DNA from 2 places in the Halomonas bluephagenesis genome. Region 2 is predicted to be linked to the other one. Evidence: predicted binding sites of a transcription regulator. Region 2 holds the regulator's gene; the other holds the start of a gene.
The links. Region 2 encodes sigma-54, which starts transcription at its own class of promoters, with help from an activator protein. Its sites were predicted from a motif close to TGGCACNNNNNTTGCTNT; they were not measured.
Positions count from the first base shown of each region.

Region 1: a site for sigma-54 is predicted at 3,371-3,388, ahead of glnL (nitrogen regulation protein NR(II)). Genes of this name have one in related genera too.

Region 1 covers NZ_CP133631.1:2,287,116-2,292,471, forward strand. Annotated here, with positions in the region: gene REH51_RS10210 (acyltransferase family protein) at 1-79, shown strand, start outside; gene REH51_RS10215 (hypothetical protein) at 110-733, opposite strand; gene glnA (glutamate--ammonia ligase) at 1,207-2,613, shown strand; gene REH51_RS10225 (DUF4124 domain-containing protein) at 2,725-3,252, shown strand; gene glnL (nitrogen regulation protein NR(II)) at 3,445-4,503, shown strand; gene glnG (nitrogen regulation protein NR(I)) at 4,500-5,356, shown strand, end outside.
Region 2 covers NZ_CP133631.1:390,858-396,213, forward strand. Annotated here, with positions in the region: gene REH51_RS01850 (KpsF/GutQ family sugar-phosphate isomerase) at 1-223, shown strand, start outside; gene REH51_RS01855 (KdsC family phosphatase) at 259-801, shown strand; gene lptC (LPS export ABC transporter periplasmic protein LptC) at 801-1,373, shown strand; gene lptA (lipopolysaccharide transport periplasmic protein LptA) at 1,382-1,885, shown strand; gene lptB (LPS export ABC transporter ATP-binding protein) at 1,965-2,690, shown strand; gene REH51_RS01875 (RNA polymerase factor sigma-54) at 2,796-4,211, shown strand; gene hpf (ribosome hibernation-promoting factor, HPF/YfiA family) at 4,309-4,617, shown strand; gene ptsN (PTS IIA-like nitrogen regulatory protein PtsN) at 4,622-5,092, shown strand; gene rapZ (RNase adapter RapZ) at 5,167-5,356, shown strand, end outside.

The DNA of each region.
Region 1 (5,356 bases), 1.9 Mb from region 2:
TGGCTCTATCGTATTGAATAACATGGTTAATACCACGACGACGGGGGCAATGCTATTTGGCAAGCGTTTGAACGTCTAACCAGCGTGCCACTCATGCATAAAGATGGCATTAAGTGTCTGTGTGCGAGGAGGGAGGAGGTCGGTAGGGCTTGCTACTTATTGATGGTGAGTCGCGGTTAAGACCTGATGCTTCCAGGCTGAACGTTTGTAAACGGGTAGAGCATGCATAAAGGCGCTGTAGTAAATCGGTAAGCGCTGTTTCATCTAGTTCTGGGTCTAGGCCTCCTAACCGTTCTAACCACGTGCGCTTGATGGCTATGTAAGGAGGAACGGCAACGCCTGTGCCTAAGAAACGTTGGAATAGCCGCTCAGATAGACGGGGGGGGTCGCTGCCTATCAGAAATGCATCCAGCGTGTACGTGTCTAACTGGGGATAAAGTAAACACCACAGTTTGGCTTCTAGCGTCTGTTGCTGCATCGCAATCAGCAGCCAATCCGCTTGGCTGAGATACGCTGCTTGGTTGATCCTTTCGCCTAATGGCTGGGGAGGCGTAATAAGAAAATGAACACGGTAGCGCTGCTCAAAGTGTGAAATGCGCGGATCAGCGGTGGGGCCTGTCACGATAATGGGAAAGATGTGGTCTGCTAAGCCTGTTTGGCGAATAGCGCGCAGGTGACGTGGTAAAAGGACACCTGTGACTGACGCATCAACAATAAAGCAGACCGTGCCCATGTGAGTGGCTTCCTGTGTTATGAAACCTGTTTGTTATGAAATCTATCCATTTGTAAGTAATTGTAGGTGTGAGTTTCTTTTAGTATCAAGCTAAAGTTTGCGGGAATGTGTAAAAATAGTAGATGTTATTCATGCACCATTTTAGTGCTGATGGGTTTTAGGTTGATCGTTATTGGTGCGATTTTCTAGGTTGTGTGGCTATTTTGAGCTGAATCCGTTTTAGTGCACAGCGTTATGCCACATGAAGAAGCATGGCATTTTATTTTTTAGTATTTATAAAACAATAGCTTGTTATTTTTTTATGCCATATTGGTGCAGTGTTGGCATGCTCTGTGCTTAGTATTAGGCAGCGGCTAGCGGGGCGTAGGCAGATGCCTTTCGGCGTGCTACAACAATAGCCGGTTTGTTTAATAACTCTTTTATCGGTAGCTTACTGTCATAAGCTTTAAGCCACGTTCATACCGGAGGACACTATGTCAGCCAAGACTCTCGCGCTAATCGAAGAACATGATGTTAAATGGGTAGACCTGCGTTTCACCGACACGCGCGGTAAAGAGCAGCACGTCACCGTACCGGCACGGGACGTGGACGAAGAGTTTTTCGAGAACGGTCAAATGTTCGATGGTTCCTCTATTGAGGGCTGGAAAGGCATTAACGAATCCGACATGATTCTTCGCCCTGAAGATGGTACCGGTTTCCTCGACCCCTTCACTGAAGACGCTACCCTGATCCTGCGTTGTGACATCATCGAGCCTGCCACCATGCAGGGCTATGACCGCGACCCGCGTTCCATTGCTAAGCGCGCAGAAGCTTATCTGCAGTCCACTGGCCTGGGCGATACCGCTTTCTTTGGCCCTGAGCCTGAGTTCTTCATTTTTGACGAAGTACATTGGAAATCTGACATTCAGGGTTCTATGTACAAAATCACATCTGACGAAGGCGCCTGGGCGACCAATAATCAGGTAGAAGGCGGCAACTTGGGACACCGTCCGCGCGTTAAAGGCGGCTACTTCCCGGTTCCCCCGGTTGATAGTTTCCACGATATCCGTGGTGCAATGTGTAACACCCTGGAAGCGATTGGCCAGACCGTTGAGGTTCACCACCACGAGGTTGCTAACGCGGGTCAGAACGAAATCGGCGTTAAATTCAACACGCTGGTGAAGAAGGCTGACGAAGTTCAGGAAATGAAATACGTGATCCACAACGTGGCCCACGCTTACGGCAAAACCGCTACCTTCATGCCGAAGCCGCTAGTAGGCGATAACGGTTCTGGTATGCACGTACACCAGTCGTTCTGGAAAGATGGCCAGAACCAGTTCGCGGGTGACGAGTACGCGGGTCTTTCTGAAATGGCGCTTTACTACATTGGCGGGGTTATCAAGCACGCCCGTGCTCTGAACGCCTTCACTAACGCGTCTACTAACTCGTATAAGCGTTTGGTACCAGGCTTTGAAGCGCCGGTAATGCTGGCCTACAGCGCTCGTAACCGTTCTGCTTCTATCCGTATTCCGTACACGGCTAGCCCGAAAGGCAAGCGTGTAGAAACGCGCTTCCCTGATCCGACGGCCAACCCGTACCTGGCGTTCTCTGCCTTGTTGATGGCCGGTATCGACGGTATTAAAAACAAGATTCATCCTGGCGATGCCATGGATAAAAACTTGTACGATTTGCCGCCAGAAGAAGGTAAGTCAGTACCAACCGTTGCTAACAGCCTAGACCAAGCGCTGGAAGCACTCGATGCAGACCGCGCGTTCTTGACAGAAGGTGGCGTGTTCACTGATGAAATGATCGATGCATACATCGACCTCAAGATGGAAGAAGTAGAGCGCATTCGCATGACTACTCACCCCATTGAGTTCGATATGTACTACAGCTGCTAAGAACGGTTGTTAAGAACCGCTGCTAAAATCACCTTTGCGGTGTGATTAGCCTGAAAACCCCGCTTCCGGCGGGGGTTTTTTATGGTAGCAAACTGAGAAGGTGTACCAGTAATGATGAGTGGTCTACGTTTGCAACACAAAATGTGTTTATCCACAGGGGCTGCGCTACTGCTGTGCCTGTGGGTAAGCGCTGCGCAGTCACAAACGGTGTACCGTGTGGTGGATGAGCAGGGTAACGTGACCTTTACCGATAACCCTGATCGCGGCGGTGAAACGATGACGCTGGCACCGTTGCCTAGCGTTTCCACGTCTCCAGTCGCGGCGTCACCGCGTCGCCAGGGTCATCCAGGGCAGCCGTTTATGCCCTATGACCATTTTGCAATAGAGGTTCCTCAGGCAGAGGCATCGCTTCGAAAAGACCACACCGCGGTGGTCGTAGACGTTGTTCCACCGCTTCGAGAAGATCATCGAATTCAATTGTTGGTGAACGGTGAGATAAGCCAGTCGGCGCTGCACAGCGACGCTTTTTGGCTTGCTGGCCTAACGACTGGCCAGCATCAGCTGCAAGCCGAGCTGCTAGACAGTGGAGGGCGTGTTCAGCACCGCACTGATCCGGTGAGTATTTTTATTGTTGATTAACTGCGTGCACTATAATGGTGCGTTAAGTGATGAGATGATCGCGCGGGCTGCGCTATAACGGCTCGCTACGCCCCCGCCCACTGCTCATTAGCCGTGCATATGGCCGTTTATGCTTAATTGGCGCGCTTTTTGCAGTTTCTCTTCTGAATGTTAACAACACTATCTTTTTAGAGCATCGTTTCAGGACACGCCATGTACCAGCGCTTACTTGAACATCTCACCACCGCAGTCTTGCTGCTAGACGGTGAACTCCGTGTTCGCTGGATGAACCCAGCAGCGGAAGCGTTGCTGGCAGTGAGTTTTAGCCGTGTGCAGGGCATTAGTTTAGATACGCTGTTAGGCGGTGATGAGAGTATTGATGATGTCCTCGCCAAAGCGCGAGATGCCTTTCATCCCTATACCCAGCGCGAAGCACGCATTACGCCGCTGAACAGCGAGGCATTAACGGTGGACTACACCGTAACGCCGCTCTCAGCCGATGAGCTGTTGTTAGAAGTAGAGCCCCGTGATCGGCTGATGCAGATTTCCCGCGAAGAAGCGCTAACCACCCGGCAAGAGACCATCAAAGTGCTGGCACGGGGGTTGGCCCATGAAGTTAAAAATCCTCTGGGGGGAATTCGTGGCGCCGCCCAGTTATTGGAGCGCGACCTGGATGACCCGGCACTGCGTGAGTTCACCCATATTATTGTGGAAGAGGTGGATCGGCTCAGAGATTTGGTTGACTCCATGTTAGGCCCTAATCGCATTGTCAAACATGAGCCAGTCAATATTCATAAGGTGTTGGAGCGGGTGCGAGCGCTGCTGATTGCCGAGCATCCGCATGTTGAGATTCGTCGTGATTATGACCCGAGTTTGCCGGACCTTTCTGGCGATGAATCTCAAATGATCCAAGCGTTGTTGAACGTGGCACGAAACGCGGTGCAGGCCATGAGTGATGCAGGTACACCCTCGCCGGAGCTGACACTTCGCACCCGCGCGCGCCGCCAATTTACGCTGGGTGCTGAACGTCACCGATTAGTTAGCGAGGGGGGGGTGATTGATAACGGCCCTGGCATACCTGAAACGTTACGTGAAACGCTTTTCTATCCCATGGTTTCTGGGCGCGCTGAAGGTAGCGGCCTAGGGCTATCGATTGCTCAATCGATTTTGCACCAACATCAAGGATTGATCGAATGCGACTCACGCCCTGGACATACCGAATTTCGTTTACTGATTCCATTGGTTGTTAATTTCACCGGAGAAGCGTCATGACTGAGGCGACACAAACCGATGTAGCACGAGTGGTTATTGTCGATGATGACCGCGCCATCCGTTGGGTATTAGAGCGGGCTTTAGCGCAGCCAGACCTGGATGTAGAGTGTATTGAACGTGCCGATACTGCGCTGGAGCGATTATTAGAAAATCCACCGGATGTACTGGTGACTGACATTCGTATGCCCGGTATTGATGGGCTGGATTTAATGTCGCGGGTACGTGACGCGCCCCCTGCCCTGCCTGTGATTGTGATGACCGCGCATTCGGACCTCGACAGCGCCGTGGCATCCTATCAAGGCGGTGCATTTGAATACTTGCCTAAACCCTTTGATGTGGACGAAGCGTTGGCGTTGGTACGCCGTGCGGTAGCACATGCCAGGGAGCGTCAACGCCCTGTCAGCGTGCCGGAAGGGTTGAGCGCAGAGATTATTGGTGAAGCGCCTGCCATGCAGGAAGTGTTTCGCGCCATCGGGCGGCTTTCCCACTCCCACATCACCGTGTTGATTAACGGTGAGTCTGGGACCGGTAAAGAGCGTGTTGCTCAGGCGCTGCATCAGCATAGCCCGCGGGCAGGTAAGCCGTTTATTGCGCTGAATATGGCGGCTATTCCCCGAGACTTGATTGAGTCCGAGCTGTTCGGCCATGAGAAAGGCGCGTTTACTGGGGCGGCACAACAGCGCCAAGGGCGCTTTGAGCAGGCTAACGGCGGGACGCTGTTTCTAGATGAAATTGGTGATATGCCCGCCGAAACGCAAACGCGCTTGCTACGCGTGTTAGCCGACGGTGAGTTCTATCGTGTGGGCGGCCATACTCCGGTAAAAGTCGATGTGCGTATTATTGCCGCTACCCA
Region 2 (5,356 bases):
TGATTTACGCCGAACACTGGATCAGTTTCATGACCTACGCGATGTCCTAGTTGATGACGTCATGACGCGCCCAGGAAAACGTATCGGACCAGATGTATTAGCGGCTGAAGCGGTACGCATTATGGAAGATAGTCGAATCACCGCATTGGCGGTTGTGGATGATCAGCAGCGCCCTATTGGTGCGTTGCATATGCATGATTTACTTGCCAGCGGTGTCATTTAATCGTTCCTTTTAAACATTAATAATACGGAGGCTTCATGTCCCTACCTGACGCTCTACAAGACCGGATTCGCCGCGTAAAATTGCTTGCCATTGATGTCGACGGCGTACTTACCGATGGCCGCCTCTACTTCCAAGCTGACGGTATCGAAATCAAAGCGTTCCATACCCAAGATGGCCATGGCCTTAAACTATTAAAGCGCGTCGGTATTCATGTTGCCTTAATTACCGGGCGTGACTCTCCCATGGTCAGCCAGCGTGCTGCGTCTTTGGGCATAACCCATGTGTATCAAGGATGTGAGGATAAACTCACCACGCTACGCGCGCTTTGCCAACGCCTCGATATTACGCTAGAGCAAGTTGCTTACTGTGGTGATGACTTACCAGACCTTGCCCCTATCAAGCGTTCTGGCGTCGGCATCACTGTACCGAATGCACCTGACTACATGCACACTCACGCTGACTGGATCACTGATCGTCTTGGCGGTCACGGTGCTGTACGTGAAATCTGTGACACCTTACTGATGTCTCAAGGCCATTGGGACGCTGTTTTAGACACGTATCTACACGGCCAATCGTAATGCGCTTTTGGGTTAAAAAACGCGTTTGGGTAACCGCCATGGTACTTATCTTAGGTGGAGTGCTTGTATGGCTAGATCCACGCGGCCCTCAAGACCAAGCAATTGACCCTGAAGCGCGCGCCCAAGAGCCTGGCCATGTATTAGAAAACGCAGAAATTACGCTGTTTGGTGAAACCGGCGCCATCCAGCAGTCGTTGACGACGCCCCGCTTAGTGCATACCCCACAAGCGGCGATGACCGACGTCACCCAGCCCAGGGTAATACTCTTTGATAGTGAAGAGCGCCAATGGCGGGCCACGGCTGAGACCGGCACCCTTAATACTGACACGCAGTTACTCACGCTGGCTGGTTCCGCTCAACTACTTGCTCCTGATGAGGGCTGGCAGCTGAATACAGAGTTATTGCACTATGATGGCATCACCCGTCATGCCTGGAGCGATGCCGAGACCGTACTTCAGCAGCCGCCCCAGCGCATTGACGCTTCACGCATGGATGTATGGCTGGATGATAGCCAGATCCGCTTAACCAACAACGTGCGCGGCGTTCATCCGCCGGCCACTCGTTCCCAGTAGGAGTCGCGATGAACGCTCTCATTCGCACGGCACTCTTCGCCATTGCGCTACCCATCTCAGCGGCAGCGCTTCCGGTCATGGCGCAAAGCCAAGCCCCCGTAGAAGTAGAGGCTGACCGTTTAGATCTCGATCAACGAGCAGGCACCGCCGTATATTCCGGTAACGTCGATATTCGACAGGGCAATATGCAACTGCGCGGCGATCGCGTTGAAATTCAGCGTAACGATGCTGGTGAACTATCGCGCGCCGTAGCAACCGGTGGGCGAGCCTATATACGCAACCAGCTCGAAGGCCAGGCAAGGCCGATGGAAGGCTGGGCAAAGCGGATTATTTATCATGTTGCCGAGCGCCGAGTAGAGCTGATTGACCAAGCCGAACTTACCCAGCAGGCAGACCGCTTTCAAGGCGGACGGTTAGAGTACTTTATCGACCAAGGCGTTGTTCAGGCACGCTCTGATGTTAGTGGTGGTGAACCACAGCGTATCCGCATGACTCTTCAGCCGGAACAATAGGGAGTGCCCAGTGCCGACAAATAGCGCAGAGCCAGCACCTCAAACCACAGCGTCAGAACCAACATCAGAAGCAGCACCGATAAAAACACTTTATGCCCATCACTTAGCCAAAAGCTATAAGCGCCGCCGCGTGGTTAAGGATATTAACCTAGAGATCTCTCAAGGCAGCGTGGTAGGCCTGCTAGGCCCCAACGGCGCAGGCAAAACGACATCGTTTTATATGATTGTCGGTTTGGTGAAATCTGATGCGGGAAAAGTAGGCATTGATGGGCTTGATTTAACACATGCCCCCATGCACGAACGCGCGATGGCAGGTATTGGGTACTTACCCCAGGAAGCCTCTATTTTTCGTAAACTTTCCGTCGCCGACAACATTATGGCAATCCTGGAAACCCGCAAAGAGCTCGACCGTAGCGCCAGGGAGCAGCGCCTTGAGTCACTACTGGAAGATTTTCACATCACCCACATCCGTGACAATTTAGGCATGAGTCTTTCAGGCGGAGAGCGTAGGCGTGTTGAGATTGCCCGCTCTCTTGCGACAGAGCCTGCCTTTATCTTGCTTGATGAGCCGTTTGCCGGCGTTGACCCGATCTCAGTGGGCGATATTAAAACGATAATCCGAGCACTTAAAAAACGCCATATCGGGGTATTGATTACTGACCACAACGTACGGGAAACACTGGATATTTGCGATATTGCCTACATTGTAGGTGACGGCCATATCATCGCCAGCGGCCCTCCCCAGGAAATCCTCAATAACCAAAGGGTAAGAGACGTTTATTTGGGGGCTGATTTCCGCCTGTAAACAGTCACCTGCAGCAAAAATAGTGCTAGTGGCATACTTATTGCACTTGCACCAAACCATAACTCGCACTAGGGTGGAGCTTTCTGATTAACGAGTGGTTCTCAGATGGTCATGAAAGCTTCTCTTCAATTGCGTATCGGTACACAGCTGACCATGACACCTCAGCTGCAGCAGGCCATTGCCCTGCTACAGCTATCAACACTGGACCTTCGTCAAGAAATTCAGCAAGCACTTGATGCCAATCCAATGCTTGAACAGGAAGATGAGTTCGGCGAACAGGCCGTTAGTGAACCCCAGGAAGCTGAGTGGTCCGAAAGCATTCCTAGCGAACTCTCTACTGACAGTGACTGGTCAGACACTTACCAAGATATAGGCAGCCATGGCACCAGCAGCGAGGGGCCTGACTTTGAGCGTCAAGCCGCTGGCCAAAGCTTACATGGTCACTTACTTTGGCAACTCGCCATGACGGACTTCTCACCTCGCGACCATGCCATCGCTGAAAGCCTCATCGATGCGCTGGACGCCAACGGCTATCTGACCCAGCCTCTCAACGACATTCGCGAAGGACTTAAAGCCCAAGGACATGAAGGCCTTAGCCAGCGTGAAGTTGAAACAACCCTGCTTCGTCTTCAACAGTTTGAGCCCACCGGCGTGTTTGCTCGCGACCTGCGGGAATGCTTAATGCTGCAGCTCGCTTCACTGCCTGAAGATACACCGCTGCTTATGCCAGCCAAGCGTCTAGTACGTCAATTTCTTGAAGCGCTCGGTAAAGATGATGTGCGTTTGTTAAAGCGACGCTTAAGCCTGGATGATGATCAGCTCGATGACGTAATCCGCTTGATCCGCAGCCTTGATCCTCGGCCAGGAAGCGCCTTTGGCGATACAGATGACAGCTATGTGACACCAGACTTAGTGGTACGACACGATAACGAGGGATGGCACCTGGAGCTAAATCCGGAGGCATTGCCACGGCTGCGCATTCAACCTGACTACGCAAGCCTCATTAAACGGGCTGACAAGAGCCAAGATAACCAGTTTTTAAAAGAGCATCTCCAGGAAGCACGCTGGCTTATCAAGAGCCTTTCAAGCCGAAACGATACACTACTGCGGGTTGGTCGAGAAATCATAGCTCGCCAGATAGGCTTTCTGGAACATGGCGAAGAAGCCATGAAACCGCTGATATTAGCCGATATCGCGGACGCTGTGGAAATGCATGAATCCACTATTTCCAGGGTCACCACACAGAAATATATCCATACCCCGCGCGGGGTATTCGAACTCAAATACTTCTTTTCAAGCCAAGTCAGTGGCCAGGACGGCGGTGACAGTCACTCCAGCACCGCCATCCGGGCTCGAATCAAAAAACTGGTGCAAGATGAACCGCCCGGGAAACCTCTTTCAGACAGCCGCCTCGTGTCGCTATTGGAAGAGGGTGGCATTAATGTGGCAAGGCGAACGGTGGCCAAATATCGCGAGTCAATGGGTATACCCTCTTCAAGCGAACGCCGCCGTTTACGCTAATAAAACAGTGCTAACGAACAAAGTCTGTCTAAGGGCTTTGCAATAGCGCAAAAAGGGTTACAATCGAAGAACAGTCCGATGGATAAGGAGCACGTCAATGCAAGTAAATATCACTGGTCATCACGTAGATCTGACTGACGCCTTGCGTGACTATGTAAATGAGAAGCTGGAACGCGTTGAGCGCCATTACGACAACATCACCACCGTACAAGTGACCTTATCTGTTGAAAAGGAGCGTCAGCAAGCTGCCTGCACCCTGCATGCTGCAGGTGCTGATTTACACGCAGAAGCATTAGACAATGATATGTACGCTGCGATTGATGCACTAGCGGATAAAATCGATCGTCAACTCGTTAAACATAAGGAAAAAGCACAAGCTCGCGCCCAAGGCGCAGGCGTGCGTTAACTCAATGACGTTGGAAACCATTCTTCCCCCGGAGCGCGTGCTGTATGACGTCCCCGGGGGTAGCAAAAAAAGGGTGCTGGAATTTTTCAGCACCTTTATTGCGCAAAATACGCCTAGCCTAGATAGCCAAGAAGTCTTCAGCCGCCTCATTGGTCGTGAGCGCCTGGGTAGCACTGGAATAGGCAACGGCGTTGCCATTCCTCACGCACGCAGCCCTCACTGCAGCTCACCCATCGCTAGTTTTTTAAAGCTAACTGAGCCTGTGGATTTCGATGCTATTGATGGCGATCCCGTCGACCTTGTATTTGTCCTTTTAGTACCCGAAGAGGCGGATGACACTCACTTAGCTTTATTGGGGCAAGTGGCGTCTATTATGAACAGCGTTGACACACGTCAGCAGCTTCGCAGAGCGGCTAGCCAACGCGAACTTTTGGACCTTATAACAGCTAAAATTCGCGAACAGCCTGTTACCTAAATGGTCCACCGCTAAGCACTGCTTGTTAGCCCAACGTTTATCTCCATTTTTATTGGCATGCCAAGAGAAACTCTATGCAATTGGTGATCATTAGCGGCCGTTCAGGGTCCGGTAAATCTATCGCCTTACAAGCGTTAGAAGATCTTGGCTATTATGCCATCGATAATTTGCCCGCTATGCTGCTCGGCTCGCTGGTGGATGAACTGCGTGAGCAAGGGGAACGCCCCCAACTAGCGGTTAGTATCGATGCACGCAATCTACCAG